4 regions of the Rhizobium sp. rho-13.1 genome follow, and region 2 is predicted to be linked to each of the others. Evidence: predicted binding sites of a transcription regulator. Region 2 holds the regulator's gene; each other region holds the start of a gene.
The links. The regulator LexA, encoded in region 2, represses DNA repair genes until DNA is damaged. The targets are predictions, from matches to a motif close to TGTTCNNNNTGTGTTCNG.
Positions count from the first base shown of each region.

Region 1: a site for LexA is predicted at 1,826-1,843, ahead of EQW76_RS24065 (DNA polymerase IV). Genes of this name have one in related genera too.
Region 3: a site for LexA is predicted at 2,520-2,537, ahead of EQW76_RS07145 (YifB family Mg chelatase-like AAA ATPase). Genes of this name have one in related genera too.
Region 4: a site for LexA is predicted at 2,748-2,765, ahead of rmuC (DNA recombination protein RmuC). Genes of this name have one in related genera too.

Region 1 covers NZ_SCFL01000016.1:33,488-38,756, reverse strand. The annotation lists gene EQW76_RS24085 (PleD family two-component system response regulator) at 1-262, opposite strand, end outside; gene EQW76_RS24080 (response regulator) at 280-651, opposite strand; gene EQW76_RS24075 (DUF3572 domain-containing protein) at 784-1,092, shown strand; gene EQW76_RS24070 (hypothetical protein) at 1,095-1,736, shown strand; gene EQW76_RS24065 (DNA polymerase IV) at 1,847-3,142, shown strand; gene EQW76_RS24060 (ABC transporter ATP-binding protein) at 3,214-5,067, opposite strand.
Region 2 covers NZ_SCFL01000001.1:224,498-229,766, reverse strand. The annotation lists gene kdsA (3-deoxy-8-phosphooctulonate synthase) at 1-441, opposite strand, end outside; gene EQW76_RS01355 (VOC family protein) at 438-1,322, opposite strand; gene lexA (transcriptional repressor LexA) at 1,488-2,207, shown strand; gene EQW76_RS01345 (ComEC/Rec2 family competence protein) at 2,188-4,647, opposite strand; gene gltA (citrate synthase) at 4,949-5,269, shown strand, end outside.
Region 3 covers NZ_SCFL01000002.1:131,615-136,883, forward strand. The annotation lists gene EQW76_RS07130 (YraN family protein) at 1-303, shown strand, start outside; gene EQW76_RS07135 (endonuclease/exonuclease/phosphatase family protein) at 382-1,371, shown strand; gene gshB (glutathione synthase) at 1,487-2,434, shown strand; gene EQW76_RS07145 (YifB family Mg chelatase-like AAA ATPase) at 2,628-4,160, shown strand; gene cysK (cysteine synthase A) at 4,218-5,186, opposite strand.
Region 4 covers NZ_SCFL01000002.1:309,550-314,818, forward strand. The annotation lists gene EQW76_RS07940 (nucleoside hydrolase) at 1-412, shown strand, start outside; gene EQW76_RS07945 (ribokinase) at 551-1,450, opposite strand; gene rmuC (DNA recombination protein RmuC) at 1,498-2,691, opposite strand; gene EQW76_RS07955 (globin-coupled sensor protein) at 2,900-4,405, shown strand; gene def (peptide deformylase) at 4,493-5,008, shown strand; gene EQW76_RS07965 (plasmid stabilization protein) at 5,070-5,269, shown strand, end outside.

The DNA.
Region 1 (5,269 bases), on a different contig from region 2:
GCTGGTCGAGCGCCGTCACCATGACAACAGGGATATGGGCAACCTTCGGATCTGCCTTCAGCCGCTCGCAGACCTCAAAGCCATCCATGCCAGGCATCATGATATCGAGCAGAATGAGATCCACCTGGGTGGTGTCGCAGATGGCCAGCGCATCCCTGCCATTATCGGCGGTCAGCACTTCGAAATACTCGGCCAGAAGCCTTGCTTCGAGAAGCTTCACATTCGCCGGAATATCGTCAACAACCAGAATTCGCGCGGTCATATGGCCTTTTTCAACGCTCAGGCGTCGCCCAGATAGGTCTTTATTGTTTCAATGAATTTCGGCACGGAAATCGGCTTGGAGACATAAGCTTCGCAGCCGCCCTGGCGGATACGCTCCTCGTCGCCCTTCATCGCGAAAGCAGTGACGGCAATCACAGGAATGACGTGCAGCTCGTCGTCTTCCTTCAACCATTTCGTCACTTCCAGCCCAGAGACTTCCGGCAGCTGAATGTCCATCAGGATCAGGTCGGGACGGTGCTTGCGGGCGAGTTCGAGCGCCTCCATGCCGTTGCGGGTCTGGATCGTCGAGTAACCGCACGCCTCGATGAGATCGCGAAAGAGCTTCATGTTCAGCTCGTTGTCTTCGACAATCATCACTTGCTTCGGCATAATACAGTGTCCTCGCCACCGGCCTTGAATCCACTCAGCGAAAATATAAGGTCGCGCGGAAGCCGATTCGATAAATCCGTTAGGGTGACGCTAGCGGCATTTGGTTGAGAAAAAGGTAATTTGCCCCGCGAAATGCAAAGCAACTTCAAGAAGCCGAAAGGATCTGACGCAGATCCGCAGGAAATCGCTATCGCTGTACTCGGATGGCTGGCGAACGAGCCGGATATGTTCGGCCGCTTCCTGGCACTGACCGGAATGGAGGCCGCCCAGTTGCGCAATGCTGTCAACGAGCCAAGCTTTCTCGGCGGTCTCCTGGATTTCCTGATGAACCACGAGCCATCGCTTATGGCCTTCTGTGCGGCGACAGGCACTGCGCCGGAGGCGGTCATGGCGGCTTCCGCACACTTCTCAGCTCCAGGCCTCGGCTCGGGGGAATACTGATCTTGGACGAGACAACTGACATAGGACATGTGCCGCTTCGGGACAGACCTCTCGTGGTTTGCGACATCGACGAGGTTGTTCTGGAGTTTCTGACGCCGTTCACCCGCTTTTTGCGCGCCAGGGATCACGACCTTCTGGCGCGCTCCTTCCGTATTCACGGCAACGTCGTCTCGAACCAGGATGGGACGGTGCCGGACGACGAAACCGTTTCGGCCTTCCTCGAGGATTTCTTCCTGACGCAGGACCAGTGGCAGACGCCGGCCGAGCGCGTCGTCGAAACGCTCACCGGCCTTGCCGGAGATGCCGATATCGTCTTCCTGACGGCCATGCCGCCGCGCCACCAGCAAACCCGCCGCGCCGTGCTCGACAGGTTCGGGCTTCATTTCCCGATGATCGCTACCGAGCAGCCAAAGGGGCCGGTGCTCGCGCAGCTGCATGGCGACAGGCCGCAGCCGGTTGTGTTTCTGGACGACATCGAGAGAAATCTGCTCTCCGTCGGACAGGCCGTGCCGGATTGCCTGCTGGTCAACCTCATGGCCAATGCCGATTTCCGGCCGTTCCTTCCAGTGCCCTCGCCCGGGATCGTCAGCGTCGAGGACTGGTCTGCGGCGGACATGTTGATCCGGGCGCATATCGGGCTTTGAGGTCCTGGACTGCAGGCACTTATACATGCTCCACCTCTTGCGCCGATTTTCATCCTTGAGTGGCTAGACCATAATGCATAGAGTGATGATGTTCACCATTTGTTCTCATCATGACCAACTTGCCTGATACCACGCCCGGCTTCTGCCGCGATTGCCTGAGCGAACAGCCGGCGGTCGTGAAGCGTTGCCGTGCGTGCGGCAGTCCAAGGCTTGTCTACCACCGCGAACTCAACGACCTGACGCTCGCGCATATCGACTGCGACGCCTTCTACGCGTCGGTCGAAAAGCGCGACAATCCGGAGCTTGCAGACAAGCCTGTGATCATCGGCGGCGGCAAGCGCGGCGTCGTCTCGACCTGCTGCTACGTCGCCCGCATTCACGGCGTTCGTTCGGCCATGCCGATGTACAAAGCGCTCGAGGCCTGTCCCAACGCGGTCGTCATTCGCCCGGACATGGAGAAATATGTCCGGGTCGGGCGCGAGGTCAGGGCGATGATGGAGGAACTGACGCCTCTGGTGCAGCCGCTTTCCATCGATGAGGCCTTTCTCGAACTTGCCGGCACGCAGCTTCTGCACCAGGATCGCCCTGCCCGTATCCTGGCGAAGTTTGCCAGGCGGGTGCAGTCCGAGATCGGCATCACGGTGTCGGTCGGCCTGTCCTACTGCAAATTCCTCGCCAAGGTCGCCTCCGACCTCAATAAACCACGCGGCTTTTCGATCATTGGCCGACAGGAGGCAGTCGAGTTCCTGGCGCCACGTCCCGTCACCACCATCTGGGGTGTCGGCAAGGCGTTTGCCGCGACGCTGGAGGGCGACGGCATCCGCACCATCGGCCAGTTGCAGGCAATGGACGAAGGAGCCTTGATGCGCCGCTACGGCGTCATGGGGCAGCGGCTGTTCCGGCTGGCGCGCGGCATAGACGATCGCGAGGTGCATCTGAACGACCCGGCCAAGAGCGTGTCTGCGGAGACGACCTTTTTCGAAGATATCTCCCGATATGACGACCTAGTGCCTGTTCTGCGCAACCTCTCCGAAAAAGTGTCGAGACGCCTGAAGAAGGGCGACATCGCCGGCCATACCGTGGTGCTGAAGCTGAAGACGGCGGACTTCAAGAGCCGCACCCGCAACCGCAAGCTCGAAGACCCGACACAACTGGCCGACCGGATTTTCCGGACCGGGCTCAGGCTGCTGGAGGCCGAGACCGACGGCACGAAATTCCGCCTTCTCGGCATCGGGGTCGGCGACCTCTGCGACGCCGGCCGCGCCGATCCGCCAGATCTGGTGGACGAACCCGCCGCCCGCCGGGCTGCAGCCGAGGCAGCGATGGACAAGCTCAGGGCCAAGTTCGGGGATGCGTCGGTGGAAACGGGGTACACGTTTGGCGCCGGCAAGCGGGAGCGGTCTTGAAGGCCTGAACAGGTGCCCCCTTCACTGATGCTGCCAGAGCCGCCCAGCAAAACTGCGATGCATGCAATTCTCTAGCCGATCTCCTCCGGCATAAAGCCACCTGTCTGGCGTTTCCACAGACGAGCAAACAGACCGTCCTGTTCGATCAACGCATCCGGCGTGCCCTCCTCGACGATCCTTCCCTGATCGAGCACCACGATCCTGTCCATTCTTGCAATTGTCGACAGTCGATGGGCGATGGCAATCACCGTTTTCCCTTCCATCACTGCGCTCAGCCTTTCCTCGATGGCCGCCTCCGACTCGCTGTCCAGGGCGGAGGTCGCCTCGTCGAGCACCAGGATCGGCGCATCCTTCAGAATGACGCGTGCAATCGCAATCCGCTGGCGCTGGCCGCCGGAGAGCTTGATGCCGCGATCTCCGACGAAGGCATCCAATCCCTTGCGCCCCTCGCCATCGGCAAGCTCGGCAATGAAATCGTTGGCCCGTGCAGCCTGTGCTGCTGCCTCGATCTCCGCTTGATCCGCGTCGGGGCGACCGTAGCGGATATTGTCGGCAACCGAGCGGTGGAGGAGCGCTACATCCTGGGCGATGACGCCGATCCCCTTGCGCAGGCTCGCCTGGGTGACCTCCCGGATATCCTGGCCATCGATGCGGATCGTGCCGGCAGTGATATCATAAAATCGAAGCAGCAGGTTCACCAACGTCGTCTTGCCGGCGCCGGAGAGGCCGACAAGCCCGATCTTTTCGCCGGGTCTTATCGTCAGCGAGAGATCGGTGATGATGGCCCTGCCGGATGCATAGGAGAAGGCGACGCCCTCGAAGCGGATCTCCCCATGCGACACAGAGAGTTTCTTCGCACCGGGCATATCGGTAATCGTCGGCGGCGTCGTCATCACAGGCATCGCGTCCTTGATGGTGCCGAGCGCCTTGAAGATTTGCTGGCCCATCTGCAGGAAGGTGAAGGATCCCGCCGACAGACGCTGCAGGATATAGACCGTCGCCACGAAATCGCCGACGGTGACAAAGCGGTCGTAGAGCCCGACAAACCCGATCCCCAGCATCACCAGCCAGAGCAGCATATTGAAGCTGATGACGACCAGTTCGGTCGTCCGGTAGATACGCTGCTCATGATGGAGTGTACGCACCGCCTCGGACATGATCTTCCTCAGCGTGCCCGCCTCGCTGTCTTCGGCGGCAAACTGCTTGACCATCTGGATATTGCTGTAGAGGTCTGTCAGCGCACCGGAGATAAGGCTGTTCTGCTTGGCGGAGCGACGGGCACGCTCCGTGAAATCGGGGACGACCTTGATGGTGAAGGCAATGTTCAGCGCAATCCAGACGATGACGGGAAGCGCCAGTTGCCACGACAATGTCAGCAGCAGGAATACGGAGCCGACAATCTGCAACATGAAGCGCGGTGCTGTCTGGAAGGTAATCAGCATCTGTTGCTGAACGGCATAGGCAACCTGATTGAGCCGCGACGCCACCTGGCCTGCAAACAGGTCATGGAAGAAGGCAAGGTCCTGCCGCTCCACCGCCATGTGCCCCTGCCACTGGATGGCGATGGGCAGGCTGATGCCGACGGTGTGGGAATTCAGGATGTTGGTGACGTAGAAAAATATCGGCATGACCGGGAAGATCATGAGGGCAAGCAAGACCAGCAGTTCTGACCTGCTATCGACAAAGCTCGCGACGCCCTGTGTGGTGATGCCATCGACAATCACAGAGAGCCCCCAGATGATCGTAAGGTTGATCGCCTCGACCACCATCGAACACAGCGCCATGGCAATCAGCACGCCGCGGAACATCTTAATCAGGTGGAGCAGAACTGCGATGGGGCCTTTGGTGGGTAATGGCCGATAAGGGATATCGAGCGGCCGGATCAAGGTTTCGAAGGGACGATAGATCGCATTTGAAATCGACATAAGCCGCTCCGGTGATCATCGGAAAGCGAAAACTCTGGACTAATGAATGGCATACCAGCAGTTCACGGGCCCAATCTCAATGGGAAAACGAACCGGCATCCGAAAAGTGAAGGCGACCGAAGCGGTCAGCCGAGCCAAATTCGGAGACGACACACCTGCCGCAACTCTCATGGCCCCATAAAAATGGCCAGGCTTGACGGCC
Region 2 (5,269 bases):
ACCCTTCTTGACGTTGATGATGCGGCCGGTCTTGGCGGCAGCGACCAGAAGATCGGTCTGGCGCGACAGGAAAGCCGGGATCTGCAGGACATCCACGGTCTTGGCGACAAGCGCGCACTGCTCTTCCGTGTGGATGTCGGTGAGCACCGGGAAACCGTATTCCTGCTTCAGATCGGCGAAGATCTCCAGAGCCGCTTCCAGCCCAAGGCCGCGCTGGGCGGACAGGGATGTGCGGTTGGCCTTGTCGAAGGACGACTTGTAGACGAGCCCGATACCGAGCGAGGCGCAGAGTTCCTTGAGCTTGCCGGCTATCGTGAAGGCATGGTCGCGGCTCTCCATCTGGCAGGGACCGGCAATCAGCGAGAGGCGCTTGCTGTTGGAGAAAGTGACCTTGCCGGGGCCTTCGCCGGCGACCACGTCCGAATTTGTCGAATGGCTCATGCTGTCTCCTCGAAGGCAAACAATGCCCCCTGCCCGGGAGCGGCCTTCACCAGAATAGTGTTGCTCTTGCGTGTGTAGGTCACGCCGTTACCAGCCAAATGCGCTTCTGTCACGGAAAGATCGCGAACGGCAAAGACGATTGCCCGCCCCCGCAGGCCCGGATCTTCACCGGATGGCGCCACCTCATAGAAGGCCTCCATCCCCTCGCCGCTCAAGATGTCGATTTCCACATTGGCCGACGATGCTGTGATGCCAAAGGAATGCGGAGCGATTGCGGCACCATTGCCAACTTCGCTGATGAGCCCGGAAAACGCCTCCGGACTGGCGGAGGACAGTACAATGCGCGAAATGCCGAGAACGCCGTTCGGATGCCTCTCCAGCGCGCTGCGATCCGTCGGCATCGCATTGATGCGCTCGCAGGTGAAAACGAAGAAATCCGGGGCACGCAAATCTGCAGCGAAGGCAAGTCGAAAGCCGGCGATCGATTCGGACCCGTCCGGCATGCGCAACGGCCTTTCGAACTCGAGGATCTTGCCGCCCGAGACCCCGCTGTCGAGAAAGCGCTGCTGGTCGCTTTCAGCATTGCCGGTTGCGAAGGCAATGGAGGAAAAACCATCGTCGCCGACGCGAAACCGGAAAGCCTGGTCGCGCGCGACGAAGACATTGCCGGCCAGCGCCGACGCCTCGCACTCCGAGAGACTGGCAATGCCGAGTGGCTCGAGATAGGTCTTGTCGGCAAAGAAAACGCAAGCATTTTCAGTACCAAAGGGATGCCGTGCATCGGCAGCGACAGTGAAGCCGACCTTGCTCAGCCGCTGGCGCGCAGAGGCTATATCACAGGTCGGCAGGACCAGATGGTCGATCGGGTAGGCTGCTGTCATGGTTTGTCTCCACCCTGCGAAGCCGTCAGCGACCGCAGCGCGACATGATCTTCCAAAAACGCGATTATTCCAACGGCGTTCACAAAGATTTAGTCACTTGCGGAACACATATGGAACAGATAGTGTCCGTTCTGGCTTTGTTTCGCACTTGGAGCACGAAAAACGATGTTGACGCGCAAGCAACAGGAACTGCTTCTCTTCATTCACGAACGAATGAAAGAGTCCGGCGTGCCGCCTTCTTTCGATGAAATGAAGGATGCGCTGGATCTGGCGTCGAAATCAGGCATCCATCGGCTGATCACGGCGCTGGAGGAACGCGGCTTCATTCGCCGCCTGCCGAACCGGGCGCGTGCCATCGAGGTCATCAAGCTTCCCGAGGCCTATAACCCGAATGCGCAGCCACGGCGCGGCTTTTCGCCGAGCGTCATCGAAGGCAGCCTTGGCAAGACGCCGGCTGTTGCCGCAGCGCCGACAAAGCCCGCAGTCGACGACCGCAGCGGCTCCGTCTCGCTGCCGGTCATGGGCCGAATCGCTGCCGGTGTTCCCATTGCCGCGATCCAGAACAACACCCACGACATCATGGTTCCAGCCGACATGGTCGGCGCCGGCGAGCATTACGCGCTCGAGGTGCGAGGCGATTCGATGATCGAGGCCGGCATCTTCGACGGCGATACGGTGATCATCCGAAATGCCAGTACGGCGAGCCCCGGCGACATCATCGTCGCCCTCGTCGATGACGAGGAGGCCACGCTCAAGCGCTTTCGCCGCAAAGGTGCCTCCATTGCACTCGAGGCAGCCAACCCGGCCTACGAGACCCGCATCTTCGGCCCGGACAGGGTGAAGATCCAGGGGCGGCTTGTCGGCCTCATCCGCCGGTATCACTGACCGGTGACGTGGCGTCGGTACCGGTGAAAGCGGGCTTTCGCCAGTCGTAGGCTCGATGCCTCTCCCATGGACGGTCAAGGGCGCTGAACGCGGTGATGAACTCTGGCTTAGGAGAGCTTAAGTTGACCTCTATGGAACCTGTTTTGCGTAACGAAGCGCCGGTGTAGAGCACTGCACCGGACCGACAGCGATCAAGGCGAAGTTTGACCGGCGTGATGACAATGTCGGCGGTATCGCAGGCCGGCCCCAGATAAGCCGCGTCGGAGATAGTCACCAGCATCGCGCCCGTCTCGAGCATGGCAACGCACCAATCGCGACCATGGCAGGCAAACCCGCCGTCGACCGCATTGTCCAGAGCAGTTTCCATTGCTGACCGCAATGTGGCCTGATGCTCCGCATCCATACGGGTCGAGGGGCGGCCACGAACGGAATGGGACGGGGTCGAGTTGTCCGGCGGCAGCATTTGCGGCGGCGTATCCTCTGACACCAGCAGGGCTCGCTTCCATTGCTGATAGATAAAATCCGGGGGGCGTTCGCGGTTGCGCTCGAGGCGCCCCTGCCGGAACAGGGCGACGAGTTCGCCATCCTCCGAAATCAGCAGTTCCGATTTCTGGAGAGACGGTTGGAAGGCGGCGAAGGTCACCGAGGCTGCAATCAGCAACGCGCCGGCATGGCGCATAGGCGTCCGCAGCACCGTCATCAGCAGGAAGCCGGCAATAATGGTCGGGAAAAGTCCGGCAGGCAGGCGCGCGAAGGGCACATTGCCACCCCATGCCGCCACCGTCTTTGCGATGACCATGACGATATCGAGTCCCCACCCGGTGACTAGCCAGAATACGCCGTCTAGGCCGAAAGGCATCATCAGCATGGCAAGCATGCCGATCGGCATGACGATGAATGACACCACCGGCATGGCGGCAAGGTTGGCAACGAGGCCATAGGTCGCCAGCCTGTGAAAATGCTCAATCGAAAAGATCGCCGTCGACGCGCCGCCGATGAACGATGTCATGGCGACGCCTGTGAAGAAGCGGCTGACCGCCCGCACCGGCATCGGTGCCCGGAAAGCGGCAAACCGCCGCTCGCGGGGCGGACGTCCCTTCCATAGCGAATAGCCGGATACAAGGGCGATGGTCGCCGCATAGGACATCTGGAAACTCGGGCCGAGGATCTGCGACGGCGAGAGCACCAGGATGGCGATGGCCGATAGGGCGACATTGCGCAGGCTGAAGGATGGTCTGTCGAACAGCACCGCGACCAGCATGATCGCCATCATGATGAAGGCCCGTTCGGCCGATACCCCGAAGCCGGAAATGAAATAATAGGCGGTGACGGTGATCAGCGCACCGACGGCTGCAATTTTCTTGGTCGGAAAAGCCTGCGCCAATCCGGGAAACAGGCTCAGTACATGCCGGAGGCCGACATAGAAGATACCGGCCGACAAAGCCATATTCAGTCCCGAGATGGCGATGATATGGGCGAGGCCGGACACCCTTAGGGCATCCGTCGTTTCCGGCGAAATCGCCCGACGTTCGTCGTTGACCAGCGAAGCCGCGAAGGCGCCGGTGTCGCCGGGCAGGATCGAGCGGATTCGGTCTCCGATATGGCCGCGCAGCCCAGTCAGCCAGCGGTCGATCCTTTGGAGCGTGGTTCGCTCGCTGGTGTCGTCGACGCTGGCCATCATCAGTTGCGGCGTACCGTAGAAGAAACCGTTGGCACCGGTGCCTTCGAAATAGGCAGTGAACGCAAAATCGTGGAGGCCGGGCAGCGCAGGGCCTGCTGGCGGGCTTAACCGGGCCCTGCCCTCAACCACATCTCCGAGTTCGAACGGTACATCCTGGCCGCGCACAAGAAGGGATATCTGCTCCGGTGGCCGCCGAACGACAGGCGCGTCTGTCGCCAGCAGATCCAGCACGTAGCGCCACCGCCCTTTATCGTCCACTTCGCGGCGCTGAACTTGGCCGGTGATGGTGGTGGTCACGGGCGAGTCCAGCATGATCGTCGAGGCCCGCCACGTCTCCCACTCAGCGAGAAGCATGCCGAGCAGGCCCAGCGCCGCAGCGAACGCCAGATGCCGCAGCATCGGGCTCAGATTGTGTTTCAGGAGGCAAACGGCGGCGAGCACGAGGAAGCCCGCCGCAATGCCCGTCAGCGGCGGATTGCCCGGCAACTCGAACCAGATAATCGCGCCGCAGCCGATATAGACGGGCGCAAACAGCATCGCGCGACCGTGGGCGGCCTCTTCCGCAAGCATGCCGGCGGTAGCGATTCGCCACCCGTTGAGCGAAAGGGCAGCGCGCTTCGGCCACGGCACGGCGTGTTGCGTGCGGGCAGGCATCCGTCCAAGCTTGGCAACGGCGTTGACAGTGGCGCGCGACCGCTCGGCGAGGCCGAGAAATACCTGGCGGTGACCTTGCCTCTCGCGCGCGTCCAACTCTGCCATTCGCCCGTCAGCCCTGCCCGCAATCGTCAAGCTCGGGGTATTTTTGCAACCTTTGCTCGAATAATTCAACTAAAATCGATTGAAATGCCTGCCGTAGGAAGGTCGCTTCTGGAATGCCGAAGAACGTGCTTTAAAGGCATCGCAATCATGGCGCAGGCGCTGCCCAAAAGTTGATACCGCGATGCACAAATACCGGTCAGGGTAACTTGGCATTAGCGTCTGGATCATATAGCTAATCTTTAGACGCTTAACCCTTTGGTGCTTTTTTAAGGCACCAACCCGCCAAATCTTGGAGGCTCTCATGACGGAACAAAGCGCGAAACTGACCTGGGGTGATAAGACTGTCGATCTGCCGGTGAAGGCCGGTACCATCGGCCCGAGCGTCCTCGACATTGGCGCACTCTACAAGAATACCGCTTCCTTCACCTACGACCCCGGCTTCACCTCGACCGCATCGTGCGAATCCAAGATCACCTATATCGACGGTGACGAAGGCGTTCTGCTGCATCGCGGCTACCCCATCGAGCAGCTGGCTGAAAAGGGTGACTTCCTGGAAGTCTGCTACCTGCTTCTCTACGGCGAACTGCCGACGGCTGCCCAGAAGAAGGATTTCGACGACCGC
Region 3 (5,269 bases), on a different contig from region 2:
CTCGCCGCGCTCTATCTCGCCTGCAAAGGCTACAGCATCGTCGCCATCCGCCACAAGACAGTCCTTGGCGAAATCGATATCGTTGCCCGTAAGGGCGATCTTGCTGTGTTCGTGGAGGTCAAGGCAAGGCACGGCGAACAGGCGGCGATCGACGCCGTCTCATTTTCCTCTCAGCGCCGCATCCGTGCCGCCAGCGACCTGTGGCTTGCCCAGCAGCCGGATTTCGGGCGCCTGTCGCAGCGCTACGATATTGTTGCGATCCTGCCCGGCCGCTGGCCGAGGCATTTCCGCGACGCTTTCTGAACCCGGCCCATCATGCAACTGTCATATATTGCCTCTAAGGCGCGGCGACCCCCACCATGCGCCGAGGACAGCCCGATCATGATCCGCACTACCGTTTCCGCCTTCGAGGTACCGTCCGAAGAGCAGCGTCAGCACTTTCTGACACTGCAGAAGACGCCGGCAGTTTGCGAGGCGACGATCGCATCGCTGCCCTGCATGAACGCTGCGCGCACCGGCGGAAAGAGCCCGGCTGCGCCATTGGCTTTTCCGTTTACGGTCGCGGCATGGAACATGGAGCGCTGCCTCTTCCCGCAGGCCTCCGCCGAGAAACTGAAGGCGCTGGGGGCACCGCTGGTCCTGTTATCGGAGATGGACGATGGCATGGCTCGCACCGCGCAGGCCGATCCGACTGCGCTGATTGCGACCGAACTCGGCATGGCCTATGCCTACGGTCTCGAATTTCTGGAACTCAGTCTCGGTTCCGAGATCGAGCGCTCCTATTGCACCGACAGCACCAACGCGAGAGGCTTTCACGGCAACGCAATCCTGGGTGCCACGCCGCTTCGGGATGTTTTCGTCTTTCGGCTGCCCGGGGAATCGCTCTGGTTTTCCAATGCCAGGGAGCAGCCGCGTATCGGCGAGCGCTGCGCAGTCGGTGCGACGATCGATACGGAGGCCGGGGCCTTCGTCGCCGTTTCGGTTCACCTCGAGAGCGTCGGAGATGGTCCCTACCGCGAACGCCAGGTGGCGGCGCTGATCGATGCCGTCGAGGCCTATGCGCCTGGCCTGCCGATCCTCATCGGCGGCGACCTGAACACCGGCAACCACACTGGCGGCAACTTCGAGACCGACACGCTGTTTGCCATGGCGGCGGCCCGGGGCTTCGAGCGCCATGGCGGCCCGCTCGACCAGGCCAGCACCCGGCCAAGCCTGATCACCCGTTTTCCCGACCGGGCCATGAAACTCGACTGGTTCCTCAGCCGCGGTCTTGCGATATCCGGCAGCCGGCTGGTGACGTCGCTCGATGCTGACGGCAAGCCGCTTTCCGACCACGACATCATCGCCTGTGACATATCAGGTTTTCTCTGAGCTGCCGATGAGGCGGACGCTGAGACTGATGCGTAGTCCGACGGCTGCCTGATTAGCCGTTGCCTTCGAAAGCCCGCCGACCTACATCTGTCGAGAAATCGAGCAAGGAATAGCGATAGTGACGATCAGGAATGTGGCGGTCCAGATGGACCATGTGTCGGGCATCAATATTGCAGGCGACAGCACCTTCGCCATGAGCCTCGAGGCGCAGGCGCGCGGCTACAAGCTGTTCCACTACACGCCGGAGCGCATGAGCATGCGCGACGGCAAGGTCTATGCCACAGCCGAACCGATGGTGCTGCGCGACATCAAGGGGGACCATTTCGACCTCGGCGCGCCCGAGCGCATCGATCTCTCGACGATGGACGTGGTGTTGCTGCGCCAGGATCCACCCTTCGACATGGGTTATATCACCTCCACCCACATGCTGGAGCGCATCCATCCGAAGACCTTGGTGGTCAACGATCCCGCATGGGTCCGCAATTCGCCGGAAAAGATCTTCGTCACCGAATTCGAAGATCTGATGCCGAAGACGCTGATCACCCGCGATGCCGATGAAATCCGGCGCTTCCGCGAAGAAATGGGCGACATTATCTTGAAGCCGCTCTACGGAAAGGGCGGCGCCGGCGTCTTCCACTCGACGCGCGATGACCGCAACCTGTCTTCGCTGCTGGAGATGTTCGGCCAGCTGTTCCGCGAGCCCTTCATCGCCCAGCAATATCTGCCTGATGTCCGCAAGGGCGACAAGCGCATCATCCTCGTCGACGGTGAGCCGGTGGGCGCCATCAACCGTGTGCCGGCCGAGCACGACAGCCGCTCCAACATGCATGCCGGCGGCCGCGCCGAGGCGACCGATCTGACGAAGCGCGAAGAAGAGATTTGCGCCCGCATCGGTCCGGCCCTCAAGGCGCGGGGCTTCCTGCTCGTCGGCATCGACGTCATCGGCGACTACATGACGGAGATCAACGTCACCTCGCCGACCGGCATTCGTGAGGTCAAGCGTTTCGGCGGTGCCGATATCGCCAGCCTGCTTTGGGACGCCATCGAGCGCAAGCGCGCTTAACACAGACCCCGACTTTCAATCGCCAGCGGTAATATGTTCCGCCCCCGCAACCCGCTGCAACCTGGCTGCAGCGGGAGGCTGTGCTTGTTCATTAATTGTTCTTGTTTCATTCCATCTTCTATGCCAGATTGCATTTAGCCTGCTGCAATCGCTGCGGGTCTTTACGAAAAGACTGCGGCATAGGGGATTGCGCATGATAGCGCGGGTCAGCACGGTTGCATTTCAGGGCATAGAAGGGGTTCCGGTCGAGGTCCAGGTGATGATCGCGCCGGGCAAGATCGGCATCAACATTGTCGGGCTGCCGGACAAGGCGGTTGCAGAGAGCCGCGAGCGCGTTCAGGCGGCCTTGCATGCCTCGGGCTTGGCGCTGCCGCCGAAAAAGGTGACGGTCAACCTTGCTCCGGCGGATTTGCCAAAAGAGGGATCGCATTTCGATCTGGCCATCGCGCTTGGCCTGATGGCGGCACTGGGAGCCATTCCCGGCGATGCGCTGGCGGACTTCATGGTGATCGGCGAGCTCAATCTCGACGGCACGATTGCGGCGGTGTCCGGGGCATTGCCGGCGGCTATCAGCGCCAATGCCATGGGCAAGGGGCTGATCTGCCCTGCCGACAGCGGCCCGGAGGCGGCTTGGGCGGGTGCCGACATCGAACTGCTGGCGCCCCGCAGTCTCATTGCCCTCGCCAATCATTTTCGCGGTACGCAGATCCTGTCGCGCCCCGAACCTGCCATCCGCGCCGCCCCGGCCAATCTCGGCGACCTTGCCGAGATCAAGGGTCAGGAGAGCGCCAAGCGTGCTCTCGAGGTGGTGGCTGCCGGCGGCCATAACTTGTTGATGGTCGGCCCTCCAGGGTCGGGAAAATCGATGCTGGCTGCCCGTTTGCCATCGATCCTGCCGCCGCTGTCGGCTGCCGAATTGCTGGAAGTCTCGATGATCCATTCCATTGCCGGGCAACTGTCGGGTGGCAAGCTCTCCGACCGCCGGCCATTCCGGACCCCGCATCATTCGGCCACCATGGCGGCGATGGTCGGTGGCGGGATACGTGCCCGGCCCGGGGAGGCCTCGCTCGCCCACCATGGCATCCTCTTCCTTGACGAGTTTCCGGAGTTTTCGCCGCAGGCACTCGATGCGCTGCGTCAGCCGCTGGAAACCGGGGAATGCATCATAGCCCGCGCCAATCACCGCGTCTGCTATCCGGCTGTGATCCAGCTGATTGCCGCGATGAACCCTTGCCGCTGCGGCATGGCTGGCGAACCCGGCCACAGCTGCGCCCGAGGGCCGCGCTGCATGACGGACTATCAGAACCGAATTTCCGGACCGCTGATGGATCGCATCGACATCCGCATCGATGTGCCGGCCGTCTCCGCCGCCGACCTTATCCGGCCGATGCCGGCCGAGAAGAGCGCCGATATCGCCAGACGTGTCGCAAGGGCGCGGGAATGGCAGCAGGAGCGGTTCTCGCAAGCCGGCATGCGCGGCGTGTCGACCAATGCGCGCTGCTCGACATCGATGATCGAGGTTCTGGCCGAACCCGATGCCGGTGGCCTTCAATTGCTGCGCGATGCCGCCGAGAAGCTGAAGTTCTCCGCCCGAGGCTACCATCGCGTCCTGAAAGTGGCGCGCACGCTCGCCGATCTCGACGGCAAGCAGACTGTCGGCCGGATCCATCTGGCCGAAGCGATTTCCTACCGCATAGCCGGCACGCGCCTGCCAGCCGTCGCCTGAGCCGCAGATACTGAGAAGGGCGCCTCCGCCCTTCTGTTCTTTGAAAAGTGAAGAAAGTTAGCCGCCGAGGCCTTCGAACAGCGCTGTCGACAGGTAGCGCTCGGCAAAGGACGGGATGATCACGACGATCGTCTTGCCGGCATTCTCTTCGCGTTTACCGATCTCGATGGCTGCAAACAGCGCCGCGCCGGAGGAGATGCCGACCGGCACGCCTTCGAGCCGGGCGACGTGGCGGGCGGTTTCGAGGGCTTCGGCGCTGGCGACGGTGATGATCTCGTCATAGATTTCGGTGTCGAGAATGGCTGGCGCGAAGCCGGCGCCGATCCCTTGGATCTTGTGCGGGCCGGGAGCGCCGCCGGACAGCACCGGCGATTCGGCCGGCTCGACGGCGATAACCTTGAGGCTCGATTTCTTGGACTTCAGCACCTGGCCGACGCCGGTGATCGTACCGCCGGTGCCGATGCCCGCGACCAGGATATCGACGCCGCCCTCGGTGTCGTTCCAGATCTCCTCGGCGGTCGTCTTGCGATGGATCTCGGGGTTTGCCGGGTTTTCGAACTGCTGCGGAATGACCGCGTTCTCGATGCTTTCTGCCAGTTCCGTCGCCTTGGCGATGGCGCCCTTCATGCCTTTGGCGCCTTCGGTCAGTACCAGTTCGGCGCCCAGCAGCGCCAGCATCTTGCGGCGTTCCACCGACATCGTCTCCGGCATGGTGAGGATGAGCTTGTAGCCCTTGGCGGCGGCGGCAAAGGCCAGCGCGATGCCGGTGTTGCCGGAGGTCGGCTCGATCAGCGTTGTCTTGCCCGGCGTTATCTTCCCCTGGGCTTCCAGGCTCTCGATCATCGCCACGCCGATACGGTCCTTGACCGAGGCAATCGGGTTGAAGAACTCCAGCTTGGCGAGCAGGTGGGCCTTGACGCCGTTCTCCCTGGCCAGCTTGTCGAGGCGAACGATGGGCGTGTCGCCAATGGTGTCGGTGATCGACGCATAGATGCGACCGCGGCCTGGCTTACGGGTGTCGGACATGGAACTCTCCCTTGGTATTTATTGGCGGGAGAATAGGATCAAACATGGCACTAGGCCAGAGTGCGTTTGTCCAACCAAGGCCA
Region 4 (5,269 bases), on a different contig from region 2:
GGCCGACATCGTCATGCAGTCGGGCGTACCGGTGGTCATCATGCCGCTCGATGTCACCCATCAGCTGCTGACCCGCAAGGACAGGGTCCGCAAGATCGCCGACATCGGCACCCCGCCGGCGAAGGCCATGGCCGAGATGCTGGAGTTCTTCGAGCGCTTCGATATCGAGAAATACGGCTCAGACGGCGGCCCGCTGCACGATCCGACCGTCATTGCCTACCTGCTGAAGCCAGAGCTTTTCGACGGCCGCACCTGCAATGTCGAGATCGAGGTCAACTCGGAGCTCACAATCGGCATGATGGTCGTCGACTGGTGGCACGTGACAGATCGCAAGCGCAACGCCCGGTTCATGCGATCCGTCGACGCCGATGGATTTTTTGCGCTGCTTACGGAGCGCTTTGCGCGGATCTGAGAATTCGGAACAGGGTTTAAGGCCGCCGGATTGTCCCGGCGGCCTTTGTTATTTCAGTCAATTCCCGCTTTTTATAGCACTGCTAAGTTTGCCGTACATTCCGGGCAGAACTACACCAGATTATCCGTGAGACACCGATCAGAGCCTTGCGGCGACCGCTTCGGCTAGGGGTATCGATGGCTGAGCTCCGGCTGAAAGGCAGGCGAGGGAGCCGGCGACGGCGGCGCGACGGAGTGCGGCCTCGAAATCCAGGCCCTGATCGAGGCTCGCGGCGAAATATCCGCAGAACGTGTCGCCGGCACCGACCGTGTCGATGGGCTCGATAACGAGGCCCTTGGCGCGCGACAGTACGCCGTCCCTTATGGCAACCACACCGTCGCCGCCGAGTGTGACGATGAGCGTCTGCCCGGTTTCCCCATGCAGTCGGGTCATTGCCGCTTCACGGTCGGCAGCCGTCATTCCGTCCTGGCCTGCCAGAAGCTCGAATTCGGTTTCGTTGGCGATGACGATGTCGGCCAGCCGGCCAAGCCGCTTGGCATCTGATGTTAGCGGCGCGAGGTTGAGGATGGTCTGGACGCCGGCGGCCTTGGCAGCGCCTAGCGCCGCCTCCACCGCATTCCCGGGCACCTCGAGCTGCAGCATGAGGATATCGCCGGCCTTCAGTCCGGCCACCGCAGCAGTGGCGTCTTCGGCGGTGACGGCACCATTCGCGGCGGGCACCACGACAATGACGTTTTCACCGTCGCCGCCGACGAGGATGAGTGCTGTCCCGGTTGGGCCCTCGACATGCTTTACCGCGCCGAGATCGGTGCTGGCTTCTGCCAGCAGCGCCAGCGCAGGTTCGGCGAAGCCATCGGTGCCGACAGCTCCGGCCATGCGCACCGTTGCTCCGGCGCGCCGGGCGGCCAGCGCCTGGTTTGCACCCTTGCCGCCGGCAGCCGTTGCAAAGCCGTTGCCGGCAACGGTTTCCCCGGGCTTCGGCAGCCGGTCCGTGGTTGCAACGAGGTCCATGTTGATGGAGCCGAATACTGTGATCATGGGAATGCCTGCTCTGCTGGAATGTCGGCGCGACACTGCCGAAGCGCTTAGTCCTCGTCAACCACCCTCAGCTTCAGAAGTCCAGTACGGCTTTCGACACCGCGTGATGGTTCTGCCGGCTCGCGTACCGCCTCGGAGTGCTCTGTCAGGTCCAGCGCCTCGATCTTCTGGCCGCGCCTCGCAAGCTTCGAGGAGGACGTGGCGATCATCTCGACATCCTTCTGGGCAGCGGAGAAATGTCCCTGGAGTTTGGTGACACGCTCATCGAGACGACCGAGATCGGCCATCAGCAGCGCCACTTCGCCCTGGATGAGATGCGCCTGCTCACGCATCCGCTGATCCTTCAGGACAGACTGGATCACCTGGATCGATAGCATCAGCAGGGACGGAGAGACGATGACGATCTGCGCGCGGTGCGCTTTCTGGATAACACCCTCGAACTTTTCGTGAATCTCGGCAAAGATCGATTCCGATGGTACGAAGAGAAAGGCAGTGTCCTGGGTCTCGCCCTGGATCAGATATTTCTCGGAGATATCGCGGATGTGGACTTCCATGTCGCGGCGAAACTGTTGGCCGGCGATGCGTACCATTTCCGGGCTGGAGGCCGCGCGGATGGCGTTCCAGGCTTCCAGCGGGAATTTTGCATCGACCACCAGCGGCGGCAGTCCGTTTGGCATATGGATGATGCAATCGGGCCGCGACCCGTTCGACAGCGTGTGCTGGAAGGCATAGGCGCCGAACGGCAGGCCGTCGGCAACTATGGTCTCCATCCGTGCCTGGCCGAAGGCGCCGCGCGTCTGCTTGTTGGACAGGATCGCCTGCAGCCCGACGACATCCTTTGCAAGCGACTGGATATTGGTCTGTGCGGCATCGATGACGCCGAGCCGCTCCTGCAGTTTCTGCAGGTTTTCATGCGTCGATTTCGTCTGTTCGTTGAGCGTGCTGGTCACCCGGTGCGACATCCCGTCGAGACGCTGGTTGACGGCGTGGTTGAACTCCGCCTGGCGACTGCCAAACACCTCGGTCATCGTCGCCAGACGGCCCTGCATCTCGGCCTGAAGCCGCAGCATCTCCGCCATCCGCTGCTCCGCCTCTGCTGCGCGAAAATCCATCTCGTCGTCGCTCTGCCTTCTCCCGGCACTGCGGACCAGCAGGATCACGATGACAAGAACGAGCAGGCCGACCGCGCTGTACAGCAACTGCACCGTCTGGAAGTCGGAACCAAAAAGGGAGATCGTCATGGCATCCTGGCGATAGTTGGAGATCGCCGGACTATAACGCCAGTCAGGGTAAAAGCCAGATCAAAACGTGAACAATGTAAACTGTCTATACCGGGCGAAATCTGGGTAACAAAGTTAACGGATGGTCAATGCAAATCGGTCAAGTCTGGCAGATTGCCTTTAACCTGCACGCTTGGCGTGCGGAAGCCTCATTCAGACCGAGATCAAGATGAAAGCTGCGCCCGACACATCCACCCTCAGACAACGCCTGGACTTCATCGAGATCGACGACGCCACCCGCGAGACCCTGCGCGAAATGCGCCCGACGCTTTCGGAGCTCCTCGGCGGCGCGCTCGACAAGCTTTATGCGAAGATGGGCCGGACACCCGCTATTTCCCATTTCTTCCGAGACAAAGCCCACATGGACGGCGCCAAGGCGCGCCAGGAAAGCCACTGGGGACATCTGTCGAATGGACAATTCGATTCCAACTACGTGGCTGGCGTAACTGCTGTCGGCAAGACCCATGCGCGCATCGGCCTCGATCCCAGCTGGTACATCGGCGGCTACGCCCTGGTGCTGACGGAACTGATGCATGGCATCATGGAGAAGCACTGGCCGTCGCGCTTCGGCAAACGCCACGCCCGGGGCCTGTCGAACAAGCTGGCGGCCGTCGTCAAGGCGACTTTCCTCGACATCGACTACGCGATCTCCGTCTACCTCGCCGAACTGGACGAGAAACGCCAGGTCCTGGAGCAGGATCGAACCCGCGCCGAGGCCGATCAGCGCATAGCCATGGAGCATTTGAGCCGCGGCCTCGAATCTCTGTCCAAGGGCGACTTCGAGGCGGTATTGCCGGAAAACCTCCCGGGCGCCTTTCAGAAGATGGCCAGCGACTACAACAACGCGGTAGCGGCTCTCCGCCATTCCATCGGTGGTGTTCGCGCCACGTCCGAAGGGGTGTTGAGCGGTACGGACCTTATGTCGAAGGCGACGGATGACCTTTCCATGCGCACGGCGCAGCAGGCCGCCGGCGTCGAGCAGAGTTCTGCAGCACTGCAGCAGCTGGCTGTCAGCGTCGGCCAGACGGCATCCAATGCGGCCAGGGCCTCCGTTGCCGTAGGCGAAACCCAGCAGCAGGCGAAAAGCTCGGGCGATCTGGTCAACAGCGCCGTTGCCGCCATGGCTGAGATCGAGAAATCCTCCACCGAAATCTCGAAGATCATCGGCGTCATCGACGAGATCGCCTTCCAGACCAACCTTCTGGCGCTCAACGCTGGCGTCGAGGCAGCCCGGGCCGGCGATGCCGGAAAGGGCTTTGCCGTGGTGGCGCAGGAGGTACGGCAGCTGGCGCAGCGCTCTGCCAGTGCCGCCAAGGAGATCAAGGATCTGATCTCGCAGAGCTCAACCCAGGTCAACGCCGGTGTCACCATCGTTTCGAACACCGGCGTCGCCCTTGCGGACATGATCAGCCGGATCGACGGCGTCAACAAGTTTGTCGGCGATATTGCCGCTGCTGCCAAGGATCAGGCAATCGGCGTCGCCGAGGTCAGTGCCGCCGTGCGCAACATGGATACGATAACCCAGCAGAACGCAGCGATGGTCGAACGTACATCCGCCGAGACACGGCATCTGCGCAATGAGGCGAATACTCTCGTCGCCCTTCTCAGCGGCTTCAAGACGCAGGCCGATATCCGCAATGGCAACATCCAGGGCGAGAAACGTCGCGCGGCCTGAGCGGCCATCAAACATGGCCGCAAAAAACCCGTTTTGCGGCCATGTTCATAATTCCCTCCCAAACAAAGATGGGCTATGGGAGACTTTATGACGATCAAGCCTCTTATCATTCTCCCCGATCCGCTGCTGCGCGTAGTCTCGAAGCCGTTCGAACGCTTCGACGCCGAGACCAAGCGGCTGGCAACCGATATGCTGGACACGATGTACGACGCGCCGGGCATTGGCCTTGCTGCTGTGCAAATGGGTGTCGACCGGCGCATGCTGGTCATCGACCTTTCGCGCGAGGGAGAGGAGAAGACGCCGCTGGTGTTCATTAACCCCGAGATTGTCGCGTCGTCGGAAGAGCGGTCGGTCTATGAGGAGGGCTGTCTCTCCATCCCCGACTACTACGCCGAAGTCGAGCGCCCGGCAGAGGTGACGGTCGAGTATTTCGATGTCGAAGGCGTCAAGCAGACCGTCAAGGCCGACGGCCTGCTCGCGACCTGCCTGCAGCACGAGATCGACCACCTGAACGGCGTCCTCTTCATCGACCACATCTCGCGACTGAAGCGCGAAATGGTCATCAAGAAGTTCACCAAGGCCGCCAAGACCAAGGCGGGCTGAAGCCCAGATTGAAACTCTTGGCAGCGTCCTCTATGATACGGGAGATATCAGGGAGGCGCCTATGGGTAACTTACTGCTGCGTGGCGTAGACCAAGCCTTGAAGATGAGGCTTGAGGAAATTGCTCGCCGCAACGGACGCAGCATTTCCGAAGAAGCCATCGACCAACTGCAACGAGCATTGCCAACTCCCGACGATACCGGTACCTCCGCCGGTGGGCGTTTGCGAGCTATACTTGGCGAAGAGCGTTTCGACGACGCCGA